DNA from 4 places in the Paenibacillus sp. FSL R7-0340 genome. Region 4 is predicted to be linked to each of the others. Evidence: riboswitches for the same ligand, from Rfam matches in the RefSeq annotation. Region 4 holds a riboswitch; each other region holds the start of a gene.
The links. A riboswitch is a leader RNA that binds a small molecule or an ion and turns the genes downstream of it on or off. The one in region 4 is predicted to bind cobalamin.

Region 1: linked by a shared signal. The riboswitch ahead of cobJ (precorrin-3B C(17)-methyltransferase) and the one ahead of MKX59_RS20965 (ABC transporter substrate-binding protein) in region 4 are both predicted to bind cobalamin.
Region 2: linked by a shared signal. The riboswitch ahead of MKX59_RS01365 (ABC transporter substrate-binding protein) and the one ahead of MKX59_RS20965 (ABC transporter substrate-binding protein) in region 4 are both predicted to bind cobalamin.
Region 3: linked by a shared signal. The riboswitch ahead of metE (5-methyltetrahydropteroyltriglutamate--homocysteine S-methyltransferase) and the one ahead of MKX59_RS20965 (ABC transporter substrate-binding protein) in region 4 are both predicted to bind cobalamin.

The regions. Positions count from the first base shown of each region.
Region 1 is NZ_JBBOBY010000001.1:546,611-554,517, forward strand. It holds gene MKX59_RS02425 (hypothetical protein) at 1-80, shown strand, start outside; gene MKX59_RS02430 (GerAB/ArcD/ProY family transporter) at 124-1,278, shown strand; gene MKX59_RS02435 (uroporphyrinogen-III synthase) at 1,380-2,231, shown strand; gene MKX59_RS02440 (LOG family protein) at 2,438-2,992, shown strand; cobalamin riboswitch at 3,050-3,235, shown strand; gene cobJ (precorrin-3B C(17)-methyltransferase) at 3,547-5,343, shown strand; gene MKX59_RS02450 (sirohydrochlorin chelatase) at 5,436-6,503, shown strand; gene cobK (precorrin-6A reductase) at 6,500-7,279, shown strand; gene MKX59_RS02460 (precorrin-8X methylmutase) at 7,659-7,907, shown strand, end outside.
Region 2 is NZ_JBBOBY010000001.1:302,355-310,261, forward strand. It holds gene MKX59_RS01355 (hypothetical protein) at 1-142, opposite strand, end outside; gene MKX59_RS01360 (hypothetical protein) at 687-1,001, opposite strand; cobalamin riboswitch at 1,358-1,561, shown strand; gene MKX59_RS01365 (ABC transporter substrate-binding protein) at 1,779-3,359, shown strand; gene nikB (nickel ABC transporter permease) at 3,375-4,304, shown strand; gene MKX59_RS01375 (ABC transporter permease) at 4,319-5,134, shown strand; gene MKX59_RS01380 (ATP-binding cassette domain-containing protein) at 5,134-6,051, shown strand; gene MKX59_RS01385 (ABC transporter ATP-binding protein) at 6,048-6,824, shown strand; gene nikA (nickel ABC transporter substrate-binding protein) at 6,967-7,907, shown strand, end outside.
Region 3 is NZ_JBBOBY010000001.1:518,822-526,728, forward strand. It holds gene metE (5-methyltetrahydropteroyltriglutamate--homocysteine S-methyltransferase) at 1-1,650, opposite strand, end outside; cobalamin riboswitch at 1,811-2,006, opposite strand; gene nrdG (anaerobic ribonucleoside-triphosphate reductase activating protein) at 2,183-2,680, opposite strand; gene MKX59_RS02320 (anaerobic ribonucleoside triphosphate reductase) at 2,677-4,626, opposite strand; gene MKX59_RS02325 (AbrB/MazE/SpoVT family DNA-binding domain-containing protein) at 4,918-5,388, opposite strand; gene MKX59_RS02330 (glycoside hydrolase family 3 C-terminal domain-containing protein) at 5,623-7,907, shown strand, end outside.
Region 4 is NZ_JBBOBY010000001.1:4,686,124-4,694,030, forward strand. It holds gene MKX59_RS20935 (cobyric acid synthase) at 1-755, opposite strand, end outside; gene cobS (adenosylcobinamide-GDP ribazoletransferase) at 794-1,663, opposite strand; gene cobU (bifunctional adenosylcobinamide kinase/adenosylcobinamide-phosphate guanylyltransferase) at 1,660-2,226, opposite strand; gene cobT (nicotinate-nucleotide--dimethylbenzimidazole phosphoribosyltransferase) at 2,223-3,293, opposite strand; gene MKX59_RS20955 (ABC transporter ATP-binding protein) at 3,337-4,170, opposite strand; gene MKX59_RS20960 (FecCD family ABC transporter permease) at 4,167-5,213, opposite strand; gene MKX59_RS20965 (ABC transporter substrate-binding protein) at 5,210-6,217, opposite strand; cobalamin riboswitch at 6,426-6,619, opposite strand; gene MKX59_RS20970 (histidine phosphatase family protein) at 6,742-7,500, opposite strand; gene cbiB (adenosylcobinamide-phosphate synthase CbiB) at 7,539-7,907, opposite strand, start outside.

The sequences.
Region 1 (7,907 bases), 4.1 Mb from region 4:
GAACATCAACGAAGAGCACTGTTTATGTGGCTACATGGCTGGCCCGTTTTATTGACATGTGGCTCCCCCCTACGTTGTAAATCGTGTAATGGATGCCTGCGGGCAAAAGGAGGATGTACCTGCATGAGACAGTTCACAACCAGACAAATCGTGCTGCTTGGTGTATTGATGGAGGTCGGTATTACCCTTGTACATGCTCCGGCGCAGGCAGCAGATTACGCGAATCAACATGCCTACTGGACCTGTGTAATTGCAGCTATCGTGCTATGCTTGCCGATCTGGGCCATGTTGAGACTCAAGCGGCGTTTTCCTGATCAGGACCTGATGCAGGCCATGGTGAGCTCTCACCCTGTGCTAGGACGTATGCTGCTTGCAGTCTACCTTATTTTATTTCTGATCATTTTTGCACGGGATTTGAGAATTATCACGGATTTGGTGGAGGTTGTACTTTTGCCGCTGACTCCGATTGTTGTCGTATCTCTTATTTTGCTTTTGACTCTGGCGTTTATGGCCAAAGGCGGAATAAGCACCATCGTGAATATGACCGAGATTTTTGTACCTTTGTTGATTCTGACGCTGCTGACCATGCCGCTTTTTTTCGGGCGTAATATGGATTTTTCGGTACTGAGACCCTATTTACATCCGGAAGTAGATGGAGTGATCAAGGGCAGCTGGCGCATGCTGGGATATATGGCCGATATCATGATGGTTCCCTTTGTGATTTCTGGGAAGAGCTATAATGGGCGTAGTGCGTGGTATGGGCATTTGCTCGGAACCGCATTTCTGACCATGCTGATGTTGCTGTCGGAGTTGGTTATTGGTGTTCCTATCTTGTCCCGGCTATTTTATCCATCCTATGAACTAGTGCGTCAATTGCAGCTAACGGACTTTCTGGATCGGTTCGACTTGTTCGTGGCAGCACTGACCGTACCGACCTTTCTTACGAAGATTGGGGTTGACCTGTACGTTACCAGTTTGGCAGTAAAGCGTATGTTTGCCCATGCATGGGGAAGTCTGATGGTTTGGCCCGTAGGTTTGTTGGGTTACGTCTGTTCGTTTATGCTGTTCTCCAACATCGTGCAAATTTATGATTTCAGCCGGGAGTGGACCGCGGTGATGATCATTTTTTTTGTTATCATGCCCTTGTTGCTATGGATGTTGCTCCGACCCAAATCTAAAGGGAGAGGCGGAGATGATAAGGCATCTAACGGAGAGCGGGATAGCAGTAGTCAGAAAGAAAGCCAGCATGGAGGCAGAACAGGACACGACCACTTATAAGATTACTGTATTTATCGGAAAAGTAATTCTTATTTGTCTTTTACCCCTCTGATTGTATACTTGGTAGAAAGAAATACGACTTCTACAAGGGAGGCAACAGAATGGCACAACGCATGGCAGGTAAGAGAGTCGCTCTTGCTGGTCCCCGTAAAGCAGAAGAAATGGCGCTGCTAGTTGTGAAGATGGGGGGTGAGCCAGTACAGCGCCCGGCCCAGGGCACCGTTTTTTTGGATGATATCGAGCTGCGCAACGCTGTTGTATCGTGGGTGAAGCACCCTCCGGACTGGTACATCTTCACGACAGGTATGGGGCTGGATGCCTTGTTCGATATGGCAGAGGATATGGGCGTGGCCGAGCAGATTATGGAGTTGCTGCAATCCTCCAACATTGCAGCGCGGGGCTACAAGACGGTCAATGGACTCAAAAAGCGTGGCTTTACGCCAGCAGTACGAGACGAGGACGGAAGTTTGATCGGATTGACAGGAGCTTTCGCCCCATACGATCTGAAGGGGAAGGAAGTATTGTTGCAACTGCATGGCGATCCAGCTCCACGGTTGGTAAAGTGGCTGGACGAGCAGGGGGCAGTGACCCGCCAGGTACTTCCTTATAAGCATATCCCACCTGAGGAAGCAAAATTGCAGACGTTACTGGAGGATGTTATCCATCGTAATGTTGATGCTGTTACGTTCACAAGTGGTCCGCAAATCCGATTTTTGGCCCAATATGCCAGAGAGCAAAATCGAATCGAGGATTTACTGGAAGCTTTTCGTGAGGATGTGATTGCTGTATCCGTAGGGAAGGTGACTGCACAGTCCATAGTGGAAGAAGGGATTGACCGAGTCGTGTTTCCAACCGAAGAGCGCATGGGCGCGATGATGGTGGAGTTGGGTAAATATTTTGAACATAACGATTCGGTGCATGGCTGTGGTCTGAAGATCGTGAATGGTCATTGAAATGAGATAGAAATTATAAATGCAGTATGCTAAAAAATGAACTTATATTTTGGGATACAGAGTAAAATAAAGATAAGGGCCTACGAGGTCTTTATCTTTTTTTGTTGGACATGCATCGACAAAGATTTTTGTTATAGCGAAAATGTTTATCTAATATAATGAATAAGTTTCGATGCATGATACTTAGGACAGGAGCTGAGACGTTAATGAATTCTATTTGCGTATTTGCCGGGTCCAGACCTGGACATTCATCGGTATATGTTGAGGCTGCAGGCAAGCTGGGGGAAGCCATGGCTCGCCATCATATCCGTCTGATCTATGGTGGATCTAGCAGGGGGCTGATGGGAGAGGTGGCGGATGGAATGCTGGCGGGTGACGGTCAGGTCACTGGCATTATGCCCACCCTGTTATTTGATGCAGAGATCATTCATCGGGGAGTTACCGAATTTATTGAGGTAGCAAGCATGCATGAGCGTAAAGCGGCAATGAGCGAGATGGCCGATGCGTTTATCGCTCTTCCGGGTGGCTTGGGAACCTTCGAGGAGCTATTCGAGGTATTGTGCTGGGCGCAAATCGGGATTCATCGCAAGCCCATTGGGCTGCTGAATGTGAATGGATATTTTGACCCGTTAGTAGAAATGGTGCGTCATAGCGTGCAAGAAGGGTTTACCGGGGCCGAGCACCCAGCGTTATTAAGTATCTCTGCGGACCCGGACGAATTGCTACATATGTTAAAAAATAAAGCAGAGAACTTGAAATAAAGCGTTTTTCGTGCTTGCACAACTGATTGAGGCAAGGTTATGATAAGACCCATAATCAAATAGCGGACAGACAAGGTGCCTTTGCGGTTGAGCAAAGGGTAACAGGGAATCGGGTGCAAATCCCGAGCGGTCCCGCCACTGTAAGGAAGAGGATTTTTTAAAATGGTCACTCGTGAAAAACGGGGAAGACGAAAGAATCCGTTGATGCCAAGCCAGGAGACCTACCTTGATCTGTATGCACCGTTAACCTTCGCGGAGAGGATGGGTGTACGAAATCAGGAAATCAGGCACACGTTGCTTTTTCCATGTTGGCTAGAGGTTTGCGTGGATATGAACGTGCAGCAGCGTTTGAAGCGTAAACAGTCAGATGGAAAACAACGGCAGGCTGGAGGAAGACAAATAGTGTCTTCTTACGCTGTTTGTTCGTCTGATGAGAGATGCGTACATAGAAACCCCATCCGGGCAGGATGGGGTTTTTTTGAGTTACACGATGTGCATAAATCATTGAAATAGATAGCATAGCTGCCCTGAAAAGGATGAATAGGAGGAGCACGATGAGCCCATTAGGAAAATTGCTGGTGATTGGATTTGGACCAGGAGATATGGAACATATCACAAAACGGGCGCTGGATGCGCTGGCCGAAAGTGAGGTCATTATCGGCTACAATACCTACGTTGATTTGATCCGTCCGTTGTTGAACGGACAGGAGATTGTACGCACAGGAATGACAGAGGAAGTGAGCCGTGCACAGGAGGCGGTTCGCCAAGCAGAGATGGGCAAGAAGGTAGCTGTCATTTCCAGTGGAGATGCGGGAGTCTATGGTATGGCAGGGCTGGTGTATGAGGTGCTGATGCAAAAAGGCTGGCGACGCGAGGACGGGGTTGAGGTAGAAGTCGTACCGGGGATCTCGGCTATTCAGTCCTGTGCATCACTGTTGGGGGCGCCAGTTATGCATGATGCGTGCACGATCAGTCTGAGTGATCATCTGACCCCATGGGAAACGATTGTGAAGCGCGTAGAAGCAGCGGCTTCGGCCGATTTTGTGATTGCATTATACAACCCGCGCAGTGGTCGGCGTACCCGCCAGATTGTGGAGACGCAGTCCATTTTGCTGCGTTACCGCGATCCGCAAACTCCAGTCGGGTTGGTGAAAAGTGCTTATCGTGAACGTCAGCAAGTTATTGTAACGACGCTGGAAGATATGCTGAACCATGACATTGGGATGCTGACGACTGTAATCATCGGCAATTCCTCGACGACGGTGTATGACGGCTTGATCGTGACTCCGCGCGGATATCAGCGCAAATACACATTAGATGCGACCGAGCAGGCACTCAAGCCGCATCAGCGTCTCCGCACGGAAGCGGAGCCGTGGTCGCTGGGCGCACAAGAGGATACACCGCAGGCAGGCGCAGCCCCGACTAAGCCCGCTGGACCCTCCGCGAGCGGCGCTGCGGTTGCGACGCAGGCACGCCCGCAAGCGATGGCTGCCGTGCAGGCAACGACTGCTGTGCAAACCGGCGCAGCCCCGGCATCGCTGGCGGCAGAGGCACTAAGCCGCCTCGCTGTAGGCGGCAAGCTGCCTGGCGCAGCCAACGCTCGCTGGAGCGGGCAAGCGCCTACCGCCGAGAGCACCGCCGGAACGTTAGCGGTGGCCGGAGCGGGGGCCGCGTCCGGGATGGCGACAGGCGGCTTTGGCAAGCCTGCGCTGTTTGAGGTGGGCGTTTCCCCGGGTGTGGGAAACAAGAAGTTCACCGCTCGTCAGATGGCGCTGCTCGCCGAGGTAGCGGGTGATGACGGCGAGCTGGAATACACGCCAGATCATCAGATCGTGCTGCGCGTGCCGTGTGCAGACCCCGAGGAACTGGTCGGACGGCTGCGGGATGAACGATTCATTGTCATGCCGATTGGCGATGTGTTTAAGGTGAAGGCGTGCGACTTCTGCAATATGGAGAAGGATGACGCTGTGCCTGTGGCTGAGCATCTACAGGTTGTACTTGGCGGATTACAGGCACCCAAGGAAACGAGTATTGCTTTGAACGGATGCGGTATGGCCTGCTATGGAGCGGTGCTGGAGGATATCGGAATCGTCTATCGCAAGGGAGGATACGACCTCTTCCTCGGTGGCAAAAAATTCGGTCGCAATGCTCATGCCGCTCAGCCCGTAGCGGAAGGGATTCCGGGCGATCAGATTACTGATATCGTGGAGAACGTCATTGCTGAATATAAGGAAAAAGGGCATCCGAATGAGCGTTTTCATAAATTTTTTAAACGTGTAGGCGTCGTTGCGGGTTTCCGGCATGAAGATGCACCAGCAACGGTAGAAGTGAATGCGGTTTGTGGTGATTAATGGAATGAAGGCCTGATGAACTGGATACAAGCATATATATAAAATAGGGCGTCATGCAGGTTATCCCTATTAAAGAGGAGGAAAAAACAGCAGTGGATGCAATATTGTTGGTTGGACATGGAAGTCGGGACCCGGAGGGGAACCAGGAGCTGCTGGAATTTGCACAGGCAGTGGCAGACCGGGTACCGGATATGTGCGTGGAAACCTGTTTCTTGGAGTTGGCACGTCCCAGCATTGCTGAAGGGATGCAAACATGTGTGGAGAAAGGGGCGACGCGTGTCGTTCTTATTCCGATTATCTTGTTCGCAGCGGTACATGCCAAAATTGATATTCCGATGGCTATTGATCGGGCAAAAGCAAAATATCCGCAGGTGGAATTTGTATACGGACGCCCGATTGGTGTTCACGAGAAAATCGTCAGCATTCTGCAAAGCCGCTTGAAAGAGGCCCGTCCGGTTGCGATTCCAGCGGGAATGAATAGCGCTGTAGAGGCATTTCCCGAGGTATCCGACGAAGAAACGGCGGTACTTGTGTTAGGACGCGGAAGTAGCGATCCAGATGCGAACAGTGACTTTTTCAAAATCACCCGTATGCTGTGGGAGCAGCTTTCTTATACGTGGGTAGAGAGCAGCTTTATCGGTGTGACGCAGCCTTCTTTTCCCGATGGATTGGAGCGTTGTGTACGATTGGGGGCCAAAAAGATTATCGTGCTTCCCTATTTTCTGTTCACGGGTGTGCTGATTAAGCGCATCGGAGAAATGACCCAGGAATTTGCCGAGGCTCACCCTACATTACAAGTGGAGATGGGCGGATATTTTGGTTTCCATCCCCAATTGATTGAACTGGTGCTGGAGCGAGCTAAGGAAGGCTTGTTTGGCAAGGTTACGGCCAATTGTGATAACTGCCAGTTCCGTCTGGAGGCGCAGGAGCACCACCATCATCACCACGATCATGACCACGATCACCATCATGAGCATGAGCACGACCATGAACATCATCATCATGCACATGAGCACGATCATCATGATCACCATACACACAGCCACGATCACACTCATGAGCATGTCCATGCTCACAGCCATGATGACCATGATCACCATCACGAGCATTCACATACGCCATCTGTAGTGAACGGAAGCGGGCAGGTGAAGGGCTCATGATATTCATGCTATGCGGAACGAGCGACGCTCGGGAATTGGCGCTGCAAATCCGTGACAATGGCTTCAGCGTATTGACCTCGGTCGTAACCGAAAGCGCGGCAGCCAGCTTGTCCGAAGTGGGACTAGACGTACGTACAGGACGAATGACAGCCGATGAAATGGCTGCAATGATTCGGGAGCAGGGAATACTGGCCGTCGTTGATGCCAGTCATCCTTTTGCAGAAGAAGCACATGCGAATGCGATGACAGCCGCTCGCGTATCCGGAGTTCCTTATATTCGCTACGAGCGAACGGGACTGGTATATGACAATCATCCGTTGCTCCACATCGTGTCTTCCTATGAAGAGGCCGCATTAGAAGCGAAGCAACTCAAAGGCTCTGTAATGCTTACGACAGGCAGTAAGACGCTCGGCACGTTCACCAAGCATTTACTCGGAGACCCGGAGATTCGTCTGGTTGCACGCATGCTGCCGCGCTTGGACAATATGGAGAAATGTAGCGAACTGGGCATGGAGCAAAAGAATATTATTGCCATGCAGGGACCCTTTTCCCGCGAGATGAATGAAGCATTGTACAAGCACTATGGCACGACCGTGATGGTCACCAAGGAAAGCGGACGCACGGGAGCAGTGGATGAAAAGGTTCAATCTGCATTGGAGCTGGGGATTCACGTACTTTTGATTTCCAGGCCGGAAGTGGAATTTGGCACAGTATTTGATCATTTCGACGGAGTCATCGACGCATTGCGTATAGACAAAGAGGAGTCTGTGCTTTAAGACATAAGCCTATGAAGTTGGTCGGTCCAGTCAATCCGATGAATTCAGAACGATTTCTGGCATGTATTTAAAATATAGTCATCTTAAAATGTGCAGTTTTTGTGTAGAGGTGTTTGTAACTCCTTAACATGAATGTTATTTTCCCTATATAAGACGAACTTGAAAAATGAATATAAAACGGAGTAGTCGGAATGGTGCTGTACAAGCGTAGCGGTCGCTTTTGTCCCCGGATTTCTACGCTGATCATAAGTTTTATTCAAGGAATCCGGGGGCGGTGGCGATGGGAAGCACCATCCGACTGCGTAGTGGAACAATAGGTAACTTTAATGTTCTAAGCTAATTTAATTTTCTAATTTTCCATAAGGGAGTGGTCGATACGATGGATTTTAAAACAGATTTCAAACCGCTAACGGTACAGCCGCAGGAGATTGAAGGCAAAAGCTTCGAGATGATCACTGAAGAACTGGGAGAGCATCCTTTTACAGCAGAGCAATATCCCGTTGTACAGCGTGTCATTCATGCATCTGCTGATTTTGAGCTGGGCCGCAGCATGGTGTTTCATCCAAAAGCGATTGAAGCCGGGGTTGCAGCTATTCGCGCAGGACAGCAGGTAGTGGCGGATGTGCAA
Region 2 (7,907 bases), 4.4 Mb from region 4:
CCCATTTTCCGGCTTCTGATTGTATCGTCGATGACAATGGATTCGGCGCATCATTTGCAGAAGCAATGGCTCCATATGGTAATAATATTGCTGTCAATGCTGCAATTATTGCTGTTTTAGTCATGACTTTGAATGGTTTCATAGTATTAAAATTCTCCTCTTCGAAAAATATTATTGGGGGCTAAGAAATGAGTAAATTTGAAAAAAATCTGTTTAAGTATTTGTCTTACGGTTTTTTGGTAGGAATATATTATTCCTTTATTCAAGGACCAACGACGACAACTTCTTCGCTTAACGGCTCATTGCAACTTTACACAGTGTCCGCATCTACTTTTATTTTCAGAACATTATCAACCTCATTTTTACTAAGTCTCCTCTCTGGAGTCGTGTATACAATTGTTTTTTTATCCATAAGAAGGAATAAGTAAATATTACCTGTAAATTTTATGTTTGTAAATAATTTTATTTAATGGATAAAATTTAAAATGAGATAGAAGAGAGCCGTATTGATCGCAACGGTCCTTTTATTAACTGACGGTTTAATAGCAAGTGCCTCCCCGTTTGGTTGTTCGTACAAAACTCTTTAGCTCCACAACTTTTCGAGCGTAAAAGCAAGCCGTCGCTTCGTCCTGGTTTACAGTACGACGCTGTGAACGACCTGCAAGATCCCTCGCTTCGCTCACTTACTAGCTAAAAAATAACTTGACTGCTAGGCACCTAAACGGCACGCTGACATGGCTTGTCAGGAAATGGTCAGTTAACAAATTAAGCCCCCGGCTAATCACCGGAGGCTTTTCAAACTCATTCTCTAAATCACTAAGGAATGTTTTACGGGTAAATTCTCTAATAGTTAAATTTGTCTCAAAGGCTGTCTGAGAAGAATCAACAATATAGTTCTTTTGTTTGGTAGCTGCCCCCAATGCTGTTATCCTTATAATAGAAATTCCACAAGGTTTGCTCACTAAATTTCCGATCAACTCTTTGGTTTTGTCGCTTTTCAAATTTTTTTCTTCCTCAATTTTTTGGAGAAGGAATAACCAACTGCTTTTTCAGGCCTTTGGAATAATGTATCTTTTTTAATAGCTTGTACAAATTGATCTGCAATCTCGCTGCTAAATTTTCGTTCTTTTAGATTCATTAAGTAGTCTGGTACAGTTTTCGGGACATCATGAGGGAGACGGAATGCCCGTCATTTCGTGCACGCAATGAATAGACATCACCTTCATTCTCGCCACATCGTTCAAATTTAAATTATTGTGCAGCATTTATTGACAAGCCTGTGACAACAAAATAAGATCGTAATGGAAAGAAATAAAGGAAGAAAACAGGTGTGAGCCGGACGACTCTATGTACGAGGTTTTGTTGAGACCATGTAGATGGTTGTTGAGCGTGTTCACTTAAAAGGGAAGTTCGGTAGATTCCGACACGGACCCGCCACTGTATACAGGCATCAGCAGGATACTGCTGGAGCTTTCAGAACAGCCACTGGAACTGTGAAGAACCGGGAAGGCCTGAAAGATGCGCCTGGAGTCAGGAGACCTGCCTGTTTTGACATCACTGTCAGACCCACGGGATGCTGGGGAGGTGGTTAGGCGTGCTGCATACGGAATGTCTGAAACCGATCCGATCCCTTCTATGTTTTTGGAGTTGGCTTCGAGGTGAGTTTTGACATTTTATAATGAAAGCATTTCTGACTGCTGATCAAGTGGTCCGGAATGCTTTTTTCGCGTTTTGCGTTAGGTTTATATGATTTTACAAGATAGAGGGGGATTCATTGAATGATTAGCAATCGTAGCAGGCGTTCATGGTTGATATGTACAGGGGTGATGCTGCTGCTGGCAGTTATGGCTCTTTCGGGATGTGCCAGCAATAAGACGTCGGATAGCTCCGGCAAGGGTGAAAACGCGTCAGCACAACAAACAGCGACAGATAAAAAGCTGGTAATGGCGTATACATGGAAACCGTCAGGCGTTGACCCGCACGGAGATAATAGCTGGGATGTGATGCGATCCGGTGCAGGTGAGACACTGGTACGTTTGAATGAAAAGCTGGAGCCTGTGGCTTGGCTGGCAAAGGAGTGGAAGCAGGATAGTCCTACAGTTTGGACGTTCAGCTTGCAGGATAAAGTCACTTTTCATGATGGAAAGAGTATGGATGCAGCAGGTGTAAAAGCGTCTTTGCTGCGCTCTATCGAGAAAAGCCATCTGGCGAAGGATTTACTGAATGTGAAGTCCATTGATGTAAGCGGCCCGCTGGCTTTGAAAATCACGACAAACCAGCCGAACGCGGCGCTGGTGTCCAATCTAGCTGATCCATCGACGATTGTACTGGATGTGGCATCGATGAAAGATGAGCAGAGCTACCCAGCGATGACAGGCGCCTTTAAAATCAAAGCATTCAACAAGGACCAATCCTTGGTCGTAGAGCGTTATGACGGATATTGGGGCGAGAAGGCACGACTGGCTGAAGCGACGATGAAGTTCATTACGGATGGGAATTCGCGCCTGATGGCGCTGCAATCCGGCGAGGTGGACGTGGCGACGGATATTCCGGTTGATAACGCAGAGGTACTGAAAAAGAACGACAAGCTACAAGTGCTGTCGGCTCCCTCCTTGCGCACCCATATGATCGTGTACAATATGGAATCGCCAGTATTCAAGGATGCGGCGAACCGTAAGGTGGTGGACAGCCTGATTCCACGCACATCGATTGTGAGCGCCGTCATGAGGGGCTTCGGTACGGAAGCAAGCAGTCCGTTCCCGAGCATTCTTCCCTTCGGTAAAGTTGAGCGTAAAGCGCTGAACGGAACGGCAGAGCAGCTGTTGACGAAGGATGGCTGGCAGAAAGACGCCCAAGGGACATGGACTAAGCAAGGCAAGCCGTTCGAGGTTACACTGCTGACTTTCCCTCAGCGTCCAGAGCTCTCCGTTATGGCTGAGGTCATCCAAAGCCAATTGCTGAAAGAGGGAATCCAGGTCAAGATTCGCAAGGTGGAAAATATCGACGAGGCGTTGACCAAAAACGATTGGGATTTTGCAATGTACAGCATGCTTACTGCTCATACAGGAGAGCCGCAATATTTTATGGACATGTTTTATTCTTCGAAAAGCGAAGCCAATGTAAGCCGGTATAGTTCCAAACCGCTAGAGAGTATTCTTAACAGCTTGAAGCTGGCGAAGGATACAGCGCAGCGTAATGCTGTGACACTACAAGCGCTGGATATCATCAATGCGGATTTGCCACAGTCGTTCATTGTGCATCCTGATAATGTGTTTGGTGTGAAAAAAGGGGTGGAGGGTTTTACACCCCATCCGATCGAGTATTACTACATTACAGCGCAATCTGATATTACGGAATAACGAGCTGCGTATCCTATGATTCGTTTTATACTGGAACGTGTGGCGCAGCTGCTCATCATTGTATTCGTTGTATCCACGCTGACTTTTGTACTGATGCGGCTCGCTCCTGGTGACCCTGCTACTATTTTGCTCACCGCGCATAATGTCCCTGCCTCTGAGGAGGCGTTGACGACGCTACGGCAGGAACTGGGCTTAAACGAGCCGCTTCATATTCAATATGTGAACTGGCTGCGAGATGTGTTCACGGGGCATTGGGGCACCTCGTATGTATCCAAGGAATCCGTGCTAGCCGAACTATGGAACAGACTGCCTGCTACTGTGGAGCTAGCTGCTGCGGGCTTTGCCGTCATGACGGTGCTTACGCTGGGGCTGGGACTGGCTGCCTCGCTAAAAATCAGCGGCCCACTGGATCGTCTGGGCAGGCTGTTTGCCCTGCTGGGATCGTCGATTCCCTCTTTTTGGCTTGGTTTTCTGTTGATCTATCTATTCTCCGTTCGCTTGGGCTGGCTCCCATCCATGGGAAGGGAGGACTGGACACATCTAGTGCTCCCAGCGCTGACTCTTGGCGCAGGTTTGGGAGCGGTGCAAGCCCGTGTACTGCGCGCTCAAATGCTGGAGCTGGGTGACCGGAATTTTGTGAAAGCAGCGAAGGCTCGAGGCTTTTCACGTATGCATATCCTGTTTTTTGAGATATTTAAGCATGCGGTTCTGCCTATGATTACACTGCTAGGTACCAATCTATCATTTATGTTGGCAGGTAATGTCATCGTCGAGACCATTTTTTCATGGCCGGGGTTAGGCAAGTATTTTATAGATGCGATTACCCAGCGAGATTATCCTGTGATTCAGGGGTATGTTATTTTTGCCGTATTTTTAATTGTAGGTGTTCAGTGTTTGGTGGATTTGGTCCAGACGGCGATAGATCCGAGGCTACGTTTGCGTTAAGGGGGAAGCTGAAAATGAAAAAGATACGGCTTTCCTTTCAAGGGAGCTTGCTGGCAGGAGGCGTACTTTTTGGTCTGATCGTGCTGCTTGGGTTATTGGCTACATGGGTCGCTCCTCATGATCCTCTTCAAGTGGATCTTTTGAACCGTCTGGCACCACCCAGTCGGAAATATCCTTTCGGTACGGATCATCTGGGTCGGGATGTGTTGTCACGGCTAATTTACGGGATTCGGACGAGCGTGCTAATCGCATGTGCAATTACTGTAGCTACGCTGTGCTTCAGTCTACCTATAGGGTTGCTCATTGGTTATGTGCGCGGACGCGTGGATCAGCTGATTATGCGGGGAATCGACGGCGTACTGGCTTTTCCTGATATTATTTTAACGGTGGCAATTGTGGGCATTTTGGGCCCGGGTTTTGTTAACATGACCCTTGCGATTATTGCGGTACGGTGGGCGGGTTATGTCCGGTATATCCGTAGTCTGGTTCAAAAAGCCTGTCAGGAGGACTACGTTCGGTATGCCCGTTTATCCGGCAATTCACACGCGCGTATACTGAGACGTTATGTATTGCCACAAGCGTTGCCGCAGTTGTTGGTTTATACGGTATGGGATATCGGACGCGTGGTGCTGATGATCGCGGGGCTATCCTTTCTTGGACTGGGTGTACAGCCGCCCAAGCCAGAGTGGGGCGTGATGCTGCATGATGCAACCTCATATTTTCAGGTGGCTCCGCATGTCATGATTTTCCCGGGCTTGGCGATTATGCTATTCGTACTTGCCTGCCAGCTTTTGGGCGACCGCTTTTCGGAAAAGGGGGCGGCCAAATAGTGGGAGATCAAATAGCCCTTGGGGGCAAGGATACGATAGAACAAGTGGCAGGGCGAAAACCGTTGTTACACGTGGAACATTTGGAAATCTGCCGCACAGGCGTAGGAGCAAGCGGAAGTGGGAGCAAACCACTGCTGCGGGATGTGAGCTTTTCCATATATTCAGGGGAGATTGTGGCCCTGACCGGACCGAGCGGATGCGGCAAGAGTCTGACCGCACACGCAATCGCAGGCATGCTGGAGCCAGGTATCGGTGTTACGCAAGGGCGTATCTACTATAACGGGGAAGACATTCTCCCGTTCCAGGAACGGCGCTGGCAAAGGCTGCGCCGAGAGGATATTGCCCTGCTCATTCAACAATCGCTGAGCGGGTTGAATCCGATCCGGACTGTCCGCGCCCAGCTGATGGATACGCTTAGACTGTACGGGCGGCGTTGGATGCCGCACGACCAGATGGAGCCGGGGCACGCTGATGCAGCCCCATCCCACACTGCACCGAAGCAAGTCCACCCACTGGGCGTGCTGCCACGGATGCGGCAGATGCTGAGTCGTGCCACGGAGATAGCCAGAGGAGGCGCTACTCCAGTGCGGGAGGCCTATTTGCGCTCTCTGCTCCGCAAGGTTGGGTTTGCAGATCCTGAGCATATTTTGTCGTCATATCCTTTTGAACTAAGCGGAGGCATGTGTCAAAGGGTGCTGCTGGCTGCAATGTTAAGCTCCGGTCCGAGCCTCTTTATTGCCGACGAGCCTACTACGGCGTTGGATGTTATCAACCGCGACAAGGTTTTGGCATTGTTGCAACAATTGAGAGAAGACTTTGATCTCACCATATTGTTGATTTCACATGATCGCCAAGGTATGAGCCGCATAGCAGATCGAGTGTTGGAGATGAGCCCGGAAGGAAGGATGCACCAGTGATGCTGGAATTGAAGAATGTGACCAAAGCATACCCTGTCCGCAAACGGAGAAAAGGCTGGTTCAGCACGCAAGATAGCGAGCAGGCCGTGAAGAAGGTGAGTCTGGAGTTACGGCAGGGGGAGTGTCTTGGATTGGTTGGAGAAAGTGGAAGTGGCAAAAGCACGCTGGCACAATGTATTCTAGGGCTGGAGTCGTTGACCTCAGGGGAGATTTGGCTGGATCATCAGCCTATACATTTCGAAAAGACGAAGGACGTTCAGCTGTACAAGCGAATCCAGTTGGTTGCACAGGATTCGTCCTCCTCATTGCATCCTCGTATGACCATTCGAGATATTTTAATGGAGCCGATCCACAACTATTTTCCTGAGCGAAAAGCGCAGGCGCTGGATATTTGTCTGTCTCTATTGGAATCAGTAGGATTGGAGGCTGACAGTCTGGAAAAATACCCAGCACAGCTGAGTGGCGGGCAAAAACAGCGGGTATGTATTGCCCGAGCGTTGGCGGTGGAGCCGGATATTATCTTGTTCGATGAATCGATCGCCAATCTGGATACGACAACGCAGTCTTCTGTACTGGACATGCTCAAAAGAATGCAGATGGAACGTCAGTTGTCCTACCTATTCATCACTCACGATCTCCAATCTACTCGCCAGTTTTGTGATCGAGTTGCCGTCATGGTTCAGGGGGAGATCGTGGAAATCTTTAAGGAATGGGATGAAGACTTGTTACAGCATGAGTACACGCGTACTCTGTTTCAAGCGTTGGAGAATTAAGCCATAAATTTAATATTATACAAATTTAAAATAAATAAGAGGATTGCTTGTCGAATATTGTTGACAAAATAGAACGTGGTACCTATTCTAAATATGATTATGATAATCATTATCACATATATAGAAAAGGGGAAATACATTGATGTCCGTTCGACACCGCAAGACTGCCACCCTTATGTTGGTGGCGCTCCTCTTATTATCCGTTGTTTTGGGCTGCGCGAAGCAGGAAAAAACCCCTGCATCCACCTCTACTGACGGAGCTGCCAATGAAAAGTCGATCACGCTATCGTGGCCGCGTGACATTGGTACGATGAATCCTCACGTATACAATCCTTCCCAACTTTTTGCACAATCCATGGTCTATGAGCCGTTAGTCAGCTACAAGCAAGGAGGCAAGCTGGAGCCTGCTTTGGCTGAATCCTGGACTATTTCCAAGGACGGCAAAATATATACGTTTAAGCTGCGCAAAGGTGTGAAATTTTCGGATGGAACGCTATTTAATGCGACCATTGTCAAAAAGAACTTTGACGCTATTATGAAAAATGAGAAAACGCACAGCTGGCTTGGTATAGTAGGCGTTCTCGACAAAACTGAAGCTGTAGATGACAGCACCTTCCGAATGACGCTCAAAGAGCCATACTACCCAGTGCTTCAGGATTTGTCTGTCGTTCGCCCGTTCCGTTTTCTGGGTGAAGCTGGGTTCCCGGATGATGGAGATACGTCCAAAGGAATCAAGAAACCTGTAGGTACAGGACCTTGGATGCTGGATGAATACAAGCAAGATGAATATGCAACCTTTAAGCGTAATCCGAACTATTGGGGTACTGCACCGAAGGTGGATAAAATTACGGTAAAAATCATTCCCGATGGCGAAACCCGTGTAATGGCCTTTGAAAAAGGCGACCTGGATCTGATTTATGGAGAGGGTGTCATTAGTCTGGATGCTTTCAAACAGCTTCGCGACACGAATCAGTATGTTACCACGCTGTCCGAGCCTGTAGGTACAAGAAGCCTGTTACTCAACTCATCCAATCCCAAGCTGGCAGACCTTCGGGTACGTCTGGCACTCCAGCATGGCTTTAA
Region 3 (7,907 bases), 4.2 Mb from region 4:
TTCTTCCACGGTCATGGGCTGATCAAAGGAAACGTCTCCGTATATAATCGGCGGTTTGACACAGCGGGAGCCGTAGGACTGCACCCATCCGTTTTGCGTAAAAGCAAAGCCGTTCAGCTTTTCGCCAAAAAATTCAACCATATCGGTCCGCTCAAATTCCCCATGAACAAGCACGTCAATGCCAATGTCCTCTTGAATATCAATCCATTCCTTAATTTGCTGTTGGATGAACGCCCGGTATTGCTCGGCTGACCATTCTCCTTTGCGATAGTGCAGGCGGGCCTTGCGGATCTCGGCGGTTTGCGGGAAGCTACCAATGGTCGTCGTAGGCAGTGGAGGCAACTTCAGCTTATTTTGCTGAATCTCACGACGCTCGGCGAAAGGAACGCTGCGTGACAGAGGCTCTTTTGCCAACAGGTCGGCCAGATCGGCAGCTGTCTGTACGCGTGCCGCTGAACTGTTGAAACGGGCTACCGCATCCGCACTTTGCTCAAGCTTGGCGAGTGCGGAAGGATCGTGTTTGCCAAGTGCAGCCGTCAGGACGGCGATTTCCTCCAGCTTTTCATCGGCAAAGGCCAGCGCTTGCACCAGCTCCTTGTCCAGCTTGTGCTCTGCCTCCAGACTGACTGGCACATGCAGCAGACTGCATGATGGCTGTACGATAAGCTGTGCGGCAGTGGTTTGTTCTGCTAACTGACCCAGCAGGGCAGCCACAGCGTTCAGGTCGCTTCGCCATATATTGCGCCCGTCAATAACCCCAGCGCCCAGCGTTTTTCCTTTAGGGAAGCCATGCTGCAATATATGCTGAAGATTTTCGCCATCATCATACACAAAATCAAGACCCAATCCCTGTACCGGAAGTGCGGACAGACGCTCATAATGGTCCAGGCTGCCAAAGTAGGTTTGCAGCATTATATTCAAGGAGGGCGCAGCTTGAGTCAAAGCTTCATAGACTTCCTGAATAATGTCCAAATCCTCTGCCGGGAATGAGGTGGTTAGGACAGGTTCATCGATTTGGACCCACTGAACGCCTTCTGCCGCTAGTTCAGACAGGATACGGGTGTACAGTGGCAGGAAGCTTCGTACGATGGTGGCCAAATCCTTACGATCATAGCCTTTGGATAAGGTAACGAATGAATAGGGGCCGATGAGGACCGGTTTCCCATCAATGCCTAGTTCTCGTTTTGCTTCACGATAAGCCTGTAAGGGTTTATTTTCAGTGAACACCGGGACTGCGTTTGCCAATTCAGGAACGATGTAGTGATAATTGGTATTCATCCATTTGGTCATTTCACTGGCGGTTGCTCCCTTCTGTCCACGAGCGATCCCAAAATACACGGACAGAGGAACCGGACCTGCGGGACGATGGTTGAACCGTTCGGGTACCAGACCGAACATTACAGATGTATCCAGCATGTGATCGTAATAGGAGAAGTCTCCGACAGGAATGCGATCAATCCCCTTGTCACGCTGCTTGCTCAGATGCTCCAACCGTAATCTTTTCATCTCCGTCTGCAGTTCGCTTTCGTTAATGCTGCCGTTCCAGAAGCGTTCCAGTGCTTTCTTCCATTCCCGGTTTTCGCCGATACGCGGATATCCCAGATTACTGCTAATCAAGCCGGACAATTCAGGCCATTCAATAATGGACATGTACTTTTCCTCCTAGTGGGTAGCTGTTTTATTTTTACGTACCAAAAAAGGCATTCTTCCCCCAGAGTTAAAAATAAGTAGGGGAAAGAATGCCTCCGTGATTAAAAAATCAAAAATACGGCGACTGCTCTTAACACCTCCCTATCTTCCGTAGGTACTTGCGATGTTGTTAAAATAGGCAGGTCTCCTGACTTACGGATCATGACTCTCAGCATTCCTTCCCGGTCTGTGGACCAGTGGATATATGAACAGCTGAAAGTTCCCCGTTTACAGTGGCGGGACCGTGCCGGATTTGCACCGGCTTCCCTTTTAAGCCTGATCTGAATAGAACAGACACCTATCTCCAAGCTATGCGGTTAAGGTATGACGAATAATTATGCACTCGTATACTTGTTCACCATCATAAGTGAAACTTACAGGATGCGCAATAGAAACTCCAATGGAAACAGTTAGCTATATGAAAAAAAGACAAGCCTTACCCATGATGGGGACTTGTCTTAGATATATAGCATCTTGCCGGGTAAACTTCGCGTTAAGCCAATGCAACGGTATAGCCTGCCTGAATACTGGCTTTTACATCTACCAGACGCTGGTTGCGACTGCCCCGGAAGGGAAGGGTCAGGTCTTTTTGCTGTTCTACAAAACGACCATCCACAATCACATCGCACAAAAGTGCTAGCTCCTGTCGCTCCTGATCTGTGAGTAAATCTTCATAGACAAAGCCAGTATAAGCCCACACGGTTCGGTCGGGACAGGCCTCGCGGAAGTCACGCACAAATTGCGAGCATTCTGCTGCTGAGAAAAACGGATCTCCCCCGCAGAGAGTCAGTCCGTCCAACAACGGATTATCCATGATGTCACGAATGACTTCCTGTTGTCGTTGGGGTGTAAATGGCTCACCTGCACGGAAGCTCCACGACGCTGGATTAAAGCATCCGGGACAGGCATGACGGCAACCGCTAATGAACACGACGGTGCGCAGGCCGTATCCTTCGTTCAGAGATTCCGGAATGTAGCCACACAAATTCACTTATGTTTCACCCGGTCTCGAACTTCTGCCTGTTTTGCAGCATTAAAGCGAACGGTATAATCTCCTGTCAGATATCCGGTTACCCGACGTAAGCGCTGAAAGTGTGTGTGCTCCTCATCTGTGCCACATTGGGGGCAGCTTGTCCCGATAATCCCTTCATAACCACATTCCGTACAACGATCCACCGGATGGTTGATGGAGAAGTAGCCAATGTTCTGATGCAGCGCGTACTGAACAATTTTAAGGAACGCATCCGGGTTATTCCGCGCGTTACCATCCAGCTCGATGTATGAAATCGCACCAGCGTTGCAGAGGTTATGGAACGGAGCTTCCAAGCTGATTTTACGAGCAGCCGGGAGCGTATAATACACGGGAATATGAAAAGAATTCGTGTAATATTCTCGATCATTTACCTCGGGAATAATTCCGAAATCACGTTGATCCAGCAATGTGAACTTGCCCGACAGACCTTCGGCAGGCGTAGCGAACAATGTAATATTTAAATTGTGATATTCACTCATTCGATCGCAATACACGCGCATGGAAGTGATGATTCGCTGTGCCTCGCGGTATACGAAATCATCCTCCCCGTGGTGTTTCCCGTATAGTGCCTTCATGCACTCAGCCAGCCCGATGAACCCGATCGAAAGCGTACCGTGCTTTAGTACGCTTCCCACCTTATCATCTGGCGCCAGTTCTTCTCCACCTTCCCATACCCCTTCGCGCATCATAAAGTCCGAAGCTTTGGCCGGCTGGCTGGTCTGGATTTGATAGCGATGGATTAGGCCATCCACCGCAATGCGCATAACTTCTTCCAGTCTCGCATCAAAGCGATCACGGTCAGGTGTCAGGCGTTTGCCTGTGCAAATACCATACTCAATCCCAAGCCGCACCAGATTAATGGTATTGAAGGAGAGATTTCCCTTGCCACTCTGCCGGTTTCTACCGAAACGGTCAGAAATGGTGCGGGTACGGCAACCCATTGTCGCTATAATGGTATCCGGGTCATCAGCACGGTAAAAAGGCAAGTTGAAGGTAGCATCCACATTCACAAAATTGGGATACATCCGTCTGCTAGAGCATTCTACCGCCCGTAAGAACAAATCATAATTGATGTCGCCTTCTGCCTGGTTGATTCCCTCTTTACATTGGAAAATATGCTGCGGAAAAATAGGAGTTTCCCCGCTGCCCAAGCCGCGAATAGTGGCCTCCAGCAGCGATTGAGTAACAAGCCGTCCTTCAGCAGACGTGCACATTCCGTAATTCAGTGAAGTGAATGGAATCTGTCCACCTGCCCGACTGCTCATGGTGTTCAGGTTATGAATGAGCGATTCAGCAGCCTGCCGGGTTTCCGTTTCCGTTTCTTCGCGTGCGAATGCGTATGAACGAGGGCAGACTTCTTGCAAATGGGGATTGGCCATATGTAGTTCGTCGTCAGACAGATGGGATTCTATCTCTTCCTCGAACAACCGAAGTCCTTTGCGCAGATGTTTGCGGAAGGACCGGGCAACGTATGGGGCAAGGTCCCAATCTATTTTGTTGGCGGAGACACCTCCGAATTGGCTGTTTTGCTGAGATTGGAAAATAATGGCGACCAGTGCCATAGCGGACATAATCGTTTGCGGTGTGCGCACAGAGCCGTTGCCTGTATTGAAGCCGTCTCGCAGTAAACGACCAAACGGGATAAAGATACAATTTGTAGTTCCGAGCGCATATTGGTCCAAATCGTGAACATATACATATCCGTGGTCAATTGCGTTCGTCAGTTCAGGCGGAAGTACCCGCAGGCGCGCATACCATTTGGCATACTCGGACCCAAGCTTGCTCATTTTGCCGCTGAACGATTCTCCATTCAAATTTGCATTCTCCCGCAGCATGTCCAGATCTTGTGCCCCAATGACCCGCTCGCCGATGTCGTATAATTGATGTTCCTCCAGCACCTTCATCGTAAAACCCTCCATATAGTAAAATATATATATTTTTCACAAAAACAACATATTGATGATATCTTGTGTTAACCAATTGTTTCGATCTATATATTGTATATACGTATACATTGAGAGTATGTGACTATTGTCACATTGGTAGAAGCGGGCAGCATAAAAAAGCCAGATACAGAGTAAGGGACACATCCGCGGATATGCACCTTACTCTATATCTGGCCATCGTAGTTGCGATGAAAATGATAGGCTTGCGAGTACATAGTATATGATCTTGGGATATTGTTTTGGGAAGGTTTAGAGTAGCTTTTTCAACTGGGACACCCGGCCTTGGGAAATATCTAGCATTTCGGCATATACTTTTTGTGGCAGATTCGGGTGTTCCTGAATCAGCTTGCGTAGCTTTTTTACCATTTCACCTTGCTGCACTCTAGATTGCTTGGGTTGCCAGGTTGTATTGGTTCGGGTCGGCTTAGAATCTTCTTGAGCCTGGATAGCATCGGTGCTTGTGGCATGCACATTTTCATCGGTCTTTAATACCTGGATGCACTCTGCGCAAATAAAGCTGTCGCGAAAATAAGTTAAATGATCCACTGCGCCGCAAAATTTGCAGGAGACACCGGTGTATTTTCTTAGTACAAACCCTTCTTCATCTACGAAAAATTCAAGTGAATCACCGATATTGATATCCATTGTAGTGCGCATTTCCTTAGGGAGTACGATCCGCCCCAATTGATCCAGAGGCCTTGTCATTCCGGTATTTTTCATTAGCGCTTCCTCCTTCAATGATATATCCTGATTATACCAAAAAATATTATTTTTAGCTTTGTATATTGAAGGTAAAATACAACTTTTTTTGTCTTTATGCTGCGGTCTCTCTTTCAACCAGTATAGGATGTTTTCCGTATTGTTGCCGGGGTACCCCTTTTTAGCTATGATATATTAAAACGCTTTCATAAATGAACTTTTTATCATCTTAATTAAGCTAAGGAGATGACGGATATGAGTCATGAAACAACGGGTATCGAATATTTATTTCAAGATCCGAAGATTCATCTGGATGAGCGTGTACGGGATCTTGTGTCGCGACTAACCTTGGAGGAAAAGGTTGAATCCATGTTGCAATACCAGCCGGCCATTGACCGATTGGGAGTCGCAGCTTATAAGCACGGTACGGAAGCGGCACACGGGATAGCGTGGTTAGGTGAGGCGACTTCATTTCCTCAGCCTGTAGGATTGGCATGTACTTGGGATACGGAATTAATGCGCCTCATCGGCTCTGTTATCGCAGATGAGGCACGTGTTTACTATCGTCGTGATCCAAAATTAAACGGTCTGACCCTGTGGGCACCTACGGTGGATATGGAGCGTGACCCGAGATGGGGACGCAATGAGGAAGCTTACGGTGAAGATCCGTATTTGACGGGAGAGTTGTCAAAGGAGTTAGTCAAGGGGATACAGGGGGATCATCCGGTATATTTGAAAGCGGTTGCCACTTTAAAACATTTTCTGGGTAACAACAATGAAGTGGATCGGGGAAGTGGCTCCTCCAGTATAGACCCGCGAAACCTGCGAGAATATTACCTAAGAGCTTTTGAAAAGCCTTTTACGGAAGGCGGCGCACAGTCGATGATGACTTCTTACAACCTGATTAATGGAACGCCTGCTACGTTATATCATGGGGTTAACGATATTGTCAGGGACGAATGGGGGATGGACGGCTTTGTTGTAAGTGATGCGGGTGATGTCATGGGGATTGTCAACGATCATCAGTATTACGATTCCCATACGCCTGGCGTGGCCGAATCTATTCGGGCGGGAATTGACAGCATTACAGATGATGCGGAGCTCTCCAAGCAGGCGATTCGAGAAGCTTTGGCGCAAGGAATGCTACAAGAAGAAGACTTGGATCGGGCATTGTTCCATACGTTCCGTGTCCGTTTTCGTTTGGGGGAATTCGACCCGGCGGCAGACAATCCCTATGCCTCGATCGGAGAGGAAGCTCTCATGACAGAGCAAGCCCGTGAATTGTCGTTGCGTGCGGCGAGGGAGCAGATCGTACTGCTTAAAAATGAGCATGAACTCTTGCCATTGAACCCTGCCCGGTGTGGCAAAGTAGCGGTCATTGGTACGCATGGCAATGAGGTGTACCGCGACTGGTATTCCGGTACGCTGCCCTACCGGGTTACACCGCTGGAGGCGATTCGTGCCAAGCTGGAAGGCGAGGACGCAAAGGAACGCGTCGTGTACCGTGACGGTAAGAAACGCGTGATCTTGACGGCGGTGAATGACGGAGCGAAGCTCACAGTCGATTCTTCCGGTGAGATGCGCCTGTCCCAGGATGGAGAGCCCACAGTATTGACCATGACGGATTGGGGCTATGGCAGTGTGACGTTACATGATGAGCATCTGGGTACTTACGTGACGAGTGATGAGGAAACGCTCCGTGTTACAGCTGATGAAGCGTATGGCTGGTATGTCAAAGAGGTCTTTGGGCTGACTCCTGTTGGACAAGGAGAGCATCTGTGGACAACATGGAATGGCAAACCAGTGATTGCCGGAACGGAGGGCTCATTAAAGGTAGTGGAGGCTGAAAAATCTGCACTTAACGCTGTAGAGAGTAACGCCTCGACATCCTCGACATTTTTAGGACAGAGCCAAACATTCCAGGTAGAGACGGTGTCAGATGGTTTAGCGGAAGCGATAGCCGCTGCGCAAGCGGCAGATACAGCAATTGTATTTGTTGGAAATCACCCGCTCATCAATGGAAAGGAAGAGAATGACCGCCCAGGCTTGGAACTGGCAGCTTCCCAGCAACGGCTTATCGAGGAAGTGTATCGTGTCAATCCGAATACGATTGTGGTTCTGACGGGCAGCTATCCATTTGCCATCCCTTGGGTTCAGGAGCATATTCCAGCGATCGTATACACGTCTCATGCGGGACAAGAGCATGGTACAGCAATAGCGGATGTGTTATTTGGAGATTACGCGCCAGCGGGGCGTTTGAACATGACCTGGGTTCAGAGCGAGGATCAATTGGGCGACATCAAAGATTACGATATTATTCGCGGCGGTCGTACCTATCAATATTTTGAAGGTGAATCCTTGTATCCGTTTGGCCATGGATTGACGTATTCGCCTTTTGAATATAATGACCTGCGTACGGATGCACCAAAGGATAGCGTAAAGTCTATTGCTGCACTGGATGCCGTGGATACGCTCCAGGTGTGGGTAGAGGTGACGAATCGGGGGGTAGCTGCTGGTGAAGAGGTTGTACAACTCTATGT
Region 4 (7,907 bases):
TCCAGTACTACCGAATCCTCTGCTTCAATGCGAATGTCTGGTAGATAGGGCAATACACCGAGTACAGGAATGCCCGTCCGTTCTTCCAGCCAGTCTAATCCCGGTTGAAGCAGAGACAGATCACCTCTGAATTTGTTAATGATAAATCCGCGGATACGCTGTACTTCATGGGGTTCCAGTAACTCGATGGTTCCTACGAGAGAAGCAAAAACACCGCCCCGGTCGATATCTGAAATAAGCAACACTGGTGCATCCGCCCAACCTGCCAAATTCATATTTACGATATCTCGGTCCTTCAAATTAATCTCTGCCGGGCTGCCTGCCCCTTCCATAAGGACAATATCATAGGTATTACGCAACCGATTCAGAGCATCCATAACGGTCTGTTTGGCTTTTGGCAAAAAATCCTTCCGGTAATCGGAGGCGCTCATATAGGCATAAGGTACACCGTGTACAACAATTTGTGAGTGCATATCTTTGACTGGCTTAATCAGAATCGGATTCATGTCAGTCGTGGCCTCAATACCGCAGGCCTCAGCCTGCACCCCCTGAGCGCGTCCAATTTCCTTGCCGTCCTCGGTAACATAAGAGTTTAACGCCATATTTTGCGACTTAAACGGTGCGGGACGATATCCGTCCTGCGTAAAAATACGGCAAAGCGCAGTTGTCACCACGCTTTTGCCCACATCCGACGCTGTTCCTTGAAGCATCAATACGGCTGCCGGGTTCGTGCAGGACGGTTCGAAAGTTGACAATTGCCTCTTCCCCTTTAACGAATTCATTTCAAATCTGGTCACAACCCGTACAAAATTACAATAAACAACAATAAAACAGTCTCCAGCAATTCGTTTAAAGTTCCGTATATATCTCCCGTAAGTCCACCCAAGCGGCGGTTAATACGGTTTGCCGTGAAGGTTCCAACACCGTAAGCCAAGACCGGAATCAACACAAAACCTATCGAGATTGGAAGGCTCTCAGAATATGAAAGGAACGTCTGTATGGTTGATCCTGCCAACGACAGATTCCCAGTATCCCTTGTTGCTGTAGCCAAACCTGCCAGAAGATATTGTCCTACGGCAGCACTCAGGGTCACTAATACAGCCCAGAATACGGCTAACCCTACGCGTCCACCACTCATATCAGCAAAACGCGCAGCCAGCCCATCATCATTACGGGCTTTAGGCCAGCGCTTCATTGCATGTACCATAAACCAGCGGCTCCAAACCATCGGAAGCAGCAGTAAGCCAGACACATTCCGTTCAACCAACACTGTATACAGCAAAGAAGCCTTGAGCATGAGTAGCAACACACAAGCAATAACGCCCATTGCTCCTACACGGCTATCCTTCATAATCTCCAGCATCCGCTCACGGGATCGGTAGCTGAACAAGGCATCAGCCGCATCCATCCACCCGTCCAAATGCAATCCGCCCGTCAACCAAACCCAGACAACAAGCGTAAGAATCGCACACGGCAACGGCGGCAACACCATAGAAGTAAGCGCCGCAAAGCCCCAGACAATGATGCCAATAACCACTCCGACCAGCGGATAATAACTTGCACTGCGTTTAAGCAAATCCGGGGAAAAATCCAATTCCGCCTTCACCGGAAGACGCGTTAAAAATTGAAAAGCCGCAGCAACAGCCTGACGTTCGCGGCTCATAGCTTATATTCCAACTGTTTGAGTTCTACGGGAATGCCCGCCGTCACCAAAAATACTTCATCACAAAGACGGGCAATCCGCTGATTCATAACCCCACTCAAATCCCGATACAGCCGACCAAGCGGATATTCGGGCACAATACCGTCACCAACCTCGTTGGTCACGATGACGAGCTGCCCCGGATACTGCTCCACAGCTGCCGCCAGTTCATTAATGGCAGCTCTGGACGCAGCTTCGCCGTCCTCGCCTGCGGCCAGCAGCACGTTCGACAGCCACAGGGTTAGGCAGTCGACTAGCACCATAGGCGCGGGTGATGGCTGCGACGCTTGATCGCCGCCAAGCCGTCGCAGCAGCTCCGGCAGCGCCTGCGCTTCCTCCAGAGTCTGCCAGTCGTATCCGGCAGACTCGCGCTGGACCCGATGAAGGGCGATGCGCTCCTTCATCTCCATGTCATAGGCTTGCGCCGTTGCAATGTAGCAGGCGCCAGGCGCGCGCGACATGCATAATCGCTCGGCAAAGCCGCTTTTCCCGCTGCGTGCCCCGCCGGTCACGAGCGCTTTCATCGCTGCGCGGCTCCCTGACCGTCCGATACGCCTGCATCGGCAAAGGTCGCCATTTCGCGCATAATGCGGCACGCCGCATCAATCAGGTGCAAGCTAAGCGCACCGCCTGTGCCCTCCCCGAGCCGCATGTCCAAATGAAGCATGGGCTCCAGCATGAGCTGGCGGAGCACCGCCGCGTGCCCGCGCTCGTCCGAGGCATGCGAAGCAAGCATGTACGCAGCGCTTGCAGGCGCAAGTGCACGCGCTGCGAGGGCGGCTGCGCCTGAAATAAAGCCGTCCAACACGACTGGACAGCGATGTGCGGCTGCCCCGAGGATGACTCCTGCCAAGGCGGCAATCTCCAGACCGCCGACCTTAGTGAGCACGTCGAGCGCATCATTTGCATCTGGCTGGTTCACGTCCAATGCGCGGCAGACAACCGATATTTTACGGGTAAGCCCAGCCATATCTACACCCGTCCCCCGGCCTACGATAACTTCCGGCTCCAGTCCGGTGAGAGCACATACGACCGCAGCGCTGGCTGTCGTATTCCCGATGCCCAGCTCTCCGGTAACGAATAGCCGTGTGCCACCTTTGACCGCTTCTGCTACGGCTTCAGCTCCGGCCAAAACCGCCTGTTCCGCTTCCGTACGCAGCATCGCTGGCCCTTTAGCTATATTCGAAGTACCCATGCGTACCTTACGGTCCACCAGATTCACGTGAGCGACATCCGCATTCACGCCAACATCTACCACCTTGACATCTGCGCCCGCATGGCGTGCCAGCACATTAATTGCCGCGCCACCTGACAGCATGTTATACAGCATTTGCTGTGTAACCTCAGCCGGAAAGGCACTGACTCCCTCTTCACACACACCGTGATCCGCAGCCATGACCATAACCGTTTTACGATCAAATTCAGGCTTGTCCACTCCTGTAATTCCTGCTAGCTTGATGGCCACACTTTCCAACTTTCCAAGACTTCCCGGTGGCTTTGTTAATTGGTCCAAATGGGATGAAGCTGCCGAGGCCGCCACCACATCCGGCTGGGCAATGCTATCGATCAGCTGACGCAGCTTGTTGTTCATAACTTCCACTCCCTGCTCTTTTTAAGTGTGTTTCATCGTTTATTTAATCTGCTGTATCCGAAGCACTCCTGCGCAGCAAGAGCTGCGGCACACCGCTATCGGGATGCGGAAGCATCACAGGCTCAACACCGTATACTCGTCGAATCCGATCCTCGGTTAATAACTTCGATGAAGCTCCCAATCCTTCAACCATTCCATCTTTGAGTACAAGCAAATCTTCGCAAAATTGGGCTGTCAAGTTAAGATCATGCAAGACCGCAATGATCGTCACACCCGTTTCTTGGCGCCAATCTGCCAGCAGTTCCATAAATTCAAGCTGATAGCGCAAGTCCAGATAGGTCGTAGGCTCGTCCAGCAGCAATATTCGTGGCTCCTGCACCATTACTTTTGCCAAAGCTACACGCTGTCGCTGTCCCCCACTCAAGCGGTCCAATGCTCTGTCCGCCAGCGTGGTAAGACCCAATCGCTCTAGCACGCGATCCGTGATCGCCTCCACATCAACACCCTTTTCCCTGCCTAGCCAGTCCTGATGAGGAAAACGTCCCATTTCTACGACTTCCCTGACGGTGTATCCCACTGGAGGAAGCCCTTCCTGTTGGAGTACGGCTATGAGTCGGGAAAGCTCTTTTCTGCTGTAGCTACCGACCTTTTTGCCATAGATATGAACGTTTCCCGAAGTTGGCTGATCTACACCGGAAAGCAAATGCAGCAAGGTGGATTTTCCACTGCCGTTCGGACCAATAATCCCCCACCAAGTTCCTTCGTCGACGCTCCAGCTTATATTCTTTAACGCATGGAACTCTCCATAGGCACGTGTTAGACCCGCTACCTCTAACGCCCGATCATGTACCTTCTGTGATTCACTTTGTTCTGTCACAGCATTTCCCCCCTGCGCAGCTTCTTGTTCCGGTACAGGAGATATGCGAAGAACGGTGCCCCAACAAAGGCCGTCATCACGCCCAGAGGAATTTCCGTGGGGGCTAACAACGTGCGAGCCGCCGTATCTGCCCAAGCCATAAAAATAGCTCCACCGAGCGCAGATAATGGAACAATCATCCGGTAATCAGGCCCTGTCACCAGACGAATGATATGCGGTACAACGAGTCCCACAAAGCCAATCACTCCACATACCGAGACAGCGGCTGCTGTCAGCAGCGTGGAAATGATCAGAACAGATAGCTTCGTCGCATCTACATGAACTCCCATGTGAGCCGCCTGACGTTCACCCAAAGCCAAAATATTCAGCACACGTGCCCGGTTCCATAGAAATACCAGTCCTATGACCACATAAGGTAAAAGGATTCCTGTATATGACCAACCGCGCAGGCTAAGACTTCCCATCGTCCAGTACAATATTTCATTGACCGTCTCCTTCGACATGGCTGTCAGAAAGGAAACAACCGCCCCCAGAAAGGATTGCATCACCACACCCGACAAAATGAGACTTTGTGTCGGAATTTTTCCACCTTCCCGTGCCAACGTCAGCACCATCCACAGCGTCAGCATTCCGGTCGTAAATGCCACTAGCGGCAGCGTCCATATGCCAACAAATGAAAATTGAAGGCCCCAATAAATCAGTACTGCCGCTCCTACCGAAGCCCCCGAGGATACCCCCAGTGTATACGGATCAGCCAAAGGATTACGCAGCACACCCTGAAATCCGGCTCCCGCCAGCGCCAGCGCTGCTCCTACCAACATTCCCAGTAACACTCGTGGCAATCTGACCTTCAAAATAATTTGCTCTGAGGATGTATTCCAATCCGGTGTAAACGTATCGCCTAACCATGGAAGGTGGTTAACCAGAATGCCCGTGATCTGGCTGACCGGAAGCTTGGCCGAGCCGATGCCAAGACAGAACAGTAGCGTCAGTAACAGCAGGACAAGACCTGTTCCTCCAAAGCCGATCAGTTTACGGTTCATTTGAAAATTTCAGGATACACGCCCTTGGCCACTTCCTTGAGACCTTCCGTTACGCGTGGACCCGGACGACTAATCAAATTATCATCCACGGCAAATACCCGGTTGTGGCGAACAGCCGATATTTGATCCCATCCACTGCGAGCTTTAATGATTTCGCCGAGCGTTTGACCAGTTTTGTCGTCCTTGACACTTTTGCTGTACAAAATCACGTCAGGGTTCGCAGCAATAATATTTTCCTCACTAATTTGGTACCACCCCTTCTGCGTGGCACCTACATTTTCGCCGCCCGCTAACGTGATCAGCTCGTCCATAAACTCGCCTTTACCAACTGTCCAGCCTGGTGAAAACTCGACGTATACCCGCAGCTTCTGCCCTTTACCGATATTTTTAATTCCTTCTTTCACTTCAGCTACATCTGCTCTCATCTTGTCAGTCACCGCTCTCGCTTCTTTCTGATGATCGGTGATTTTCCCATACAATTCGATGTTAGCCATGACATCTTCAACTGTCTTCGGTTCCGTTTTAAAAATCATAATTCCCATATCGCGCAGCTTGGTCGTAGCCTGTTCACTAAGTGATATCCCTGCAAAAACGACTTCCGGGTTAGCAGCAATGATCGCCTCTTCGTTCGGTTTCATAATACCGCCCACTTTAGGCTTTTTCGTAGCTGCTTCTGGGTAATCAGAGTAGTCGGAGACACCGACAATTTCCTTATCCAGCCCGATGGCGAACAGCGCCTCGGTTTCTGCCGGGGAGACGGAAACGATTTTATCCGGCGCTTTTTTGAATGTAAATTCCTGTCCTGTTGCATCCTTAACTGTGAGTGGGTAAACTGTTTTGCCCGGAGGCTCTTGTGCGGTTACGGTCTGTCCCGGCTGCTGTGAAGAAGTCTGGTTCTCTTTATTTTCAGCATTTTTCCCATTAGCTCCACATGCACTCAGCACAACTGCCAAAATCAGAACCAATAGACCTGTTGTCCAAACCTTTATTTTTTTTCCTGCCATGATTTGCACCCCTTCATAAAAAAATCGTTAAGAGCGTTACTTGAACATCATCAGATATCTTCTAAATCCAGCCTTCTTTTCCTATCAAAAAAACCCCGCATCCTCATATCAGGACACAGGGGTTACGTTAGCGCAGATCGTGCGCAGGCGGCAGCTTCTTTCCGCATGGACAGTCACTGCGAACACGTCATCCTTTCCTCGAAGGATTATGGTGACAGGCGGACGGGCAGGTATCCTGACTTATGGTAAAATGCATGTCCTGAAATTCTTTCATATGCTTAGTAGCACATAAAGCAGGACTAACGGGCATGTTTCCATTTACAGTGGCGGGACCGCGCCGGACTCACACCGACTTCCCTTTTAACAGCGCAGGCAAGGGAAACCATAGTTTCATCACGCTGCGCCGACCTCGTCTGCTGGATATTTGATGTAGTGGTAGTCAAGCCGTTCTTTTACTTGATGATTATAGGTTAAAAAGAGGCGGCTTACAACCCAAACAGCCTCTTTATCCGCTGGTGTCTAACCTAATGAGGAAGCATTTCTGCTATGTAATTGTGCCGTCCTGCCAGCCTCAATTGAATCCTAAATGCTTCTCCCGGCTTCGGATTCAAACTCCAAAAATCATGGCCCGGTATCAGCATGCAAGCTAACTGACGAATTACGCCACCATGCGTAACGACCAAAACAGAGGGTGGCGCAGCAGTCAAATCCATGGGTTGAACTTCCATAGCAACACGCCATTCATACAGAGAGTCAAGAAATTTCCGTAGACGATTCACAAAATCTGCCCAAGACTCTCCTCCAGGAGGGGTTATCCGTTGCGGCTCATCAATCCAAGCGCGATACAACGACACATCCTTGAGCATGTCATACGTTTTTCCATCCCACTCACCAAAATGAAGCTCTCGCAGACGTGGTTCCATCATAGGAGACGTAGTAGATAGGGAACCTCCAGACGTCAATTCTGATTCCGGCACAATGATCTGCAAGGTCTGGCGACATCGCATTAAATCGCTGCAATAGATTCGAGCAAAGGACTGCCCTTGCAATTTTTCTTGCAAAGGCTTTAATTCCTGCTCTGCTCCCGGTAGCAAACCTAAGTCGGAGTGTCCTAGATATCGACGTTCCTTGTTCCATAAGGTTGTGCCGTGACGAACTAACACGAGTTCCATGTCCCAATGCAGATCTTCTTTAGCATCATACGGCACCTTATCCTCCTGTGAGTTCGGACTTTGTGCGTATTCTACTGTCCTTTTTGCTGCTATATCTTGTTTCAAGATCATGTCACTTCCTGCTCGATCATTATTCAGTGTGTCACTCCTCACCGCACCCATCCCAAGGCAAAACAACCTGCGGCTCCTAACAAACACAATCCTACAAACATACTGGACACGGCGAACATCAACTGGATCGTATGCCGTATATCTTTCGACTCTAGCGGTCGTATCCAATCGCCCATGTATGCACGAAAGGAGCGCACGCCATGATACACATTATAGCCTCCAAGACGAATCCCCAGTGCACCGGCAACAGCCGATTCCGGGAAGCCACTGTTCGGGCTTGGGTGCAGACGAGCGTCTCGCTTGACTGTGCGCCAGCTTCTTGCAGCATCTCGCTTGTACATCCACGCCGCTACCACAAGCATTGCCGCTGTCAGGCGTGCCGGAATGTAGTTAGCGACATCATCCAG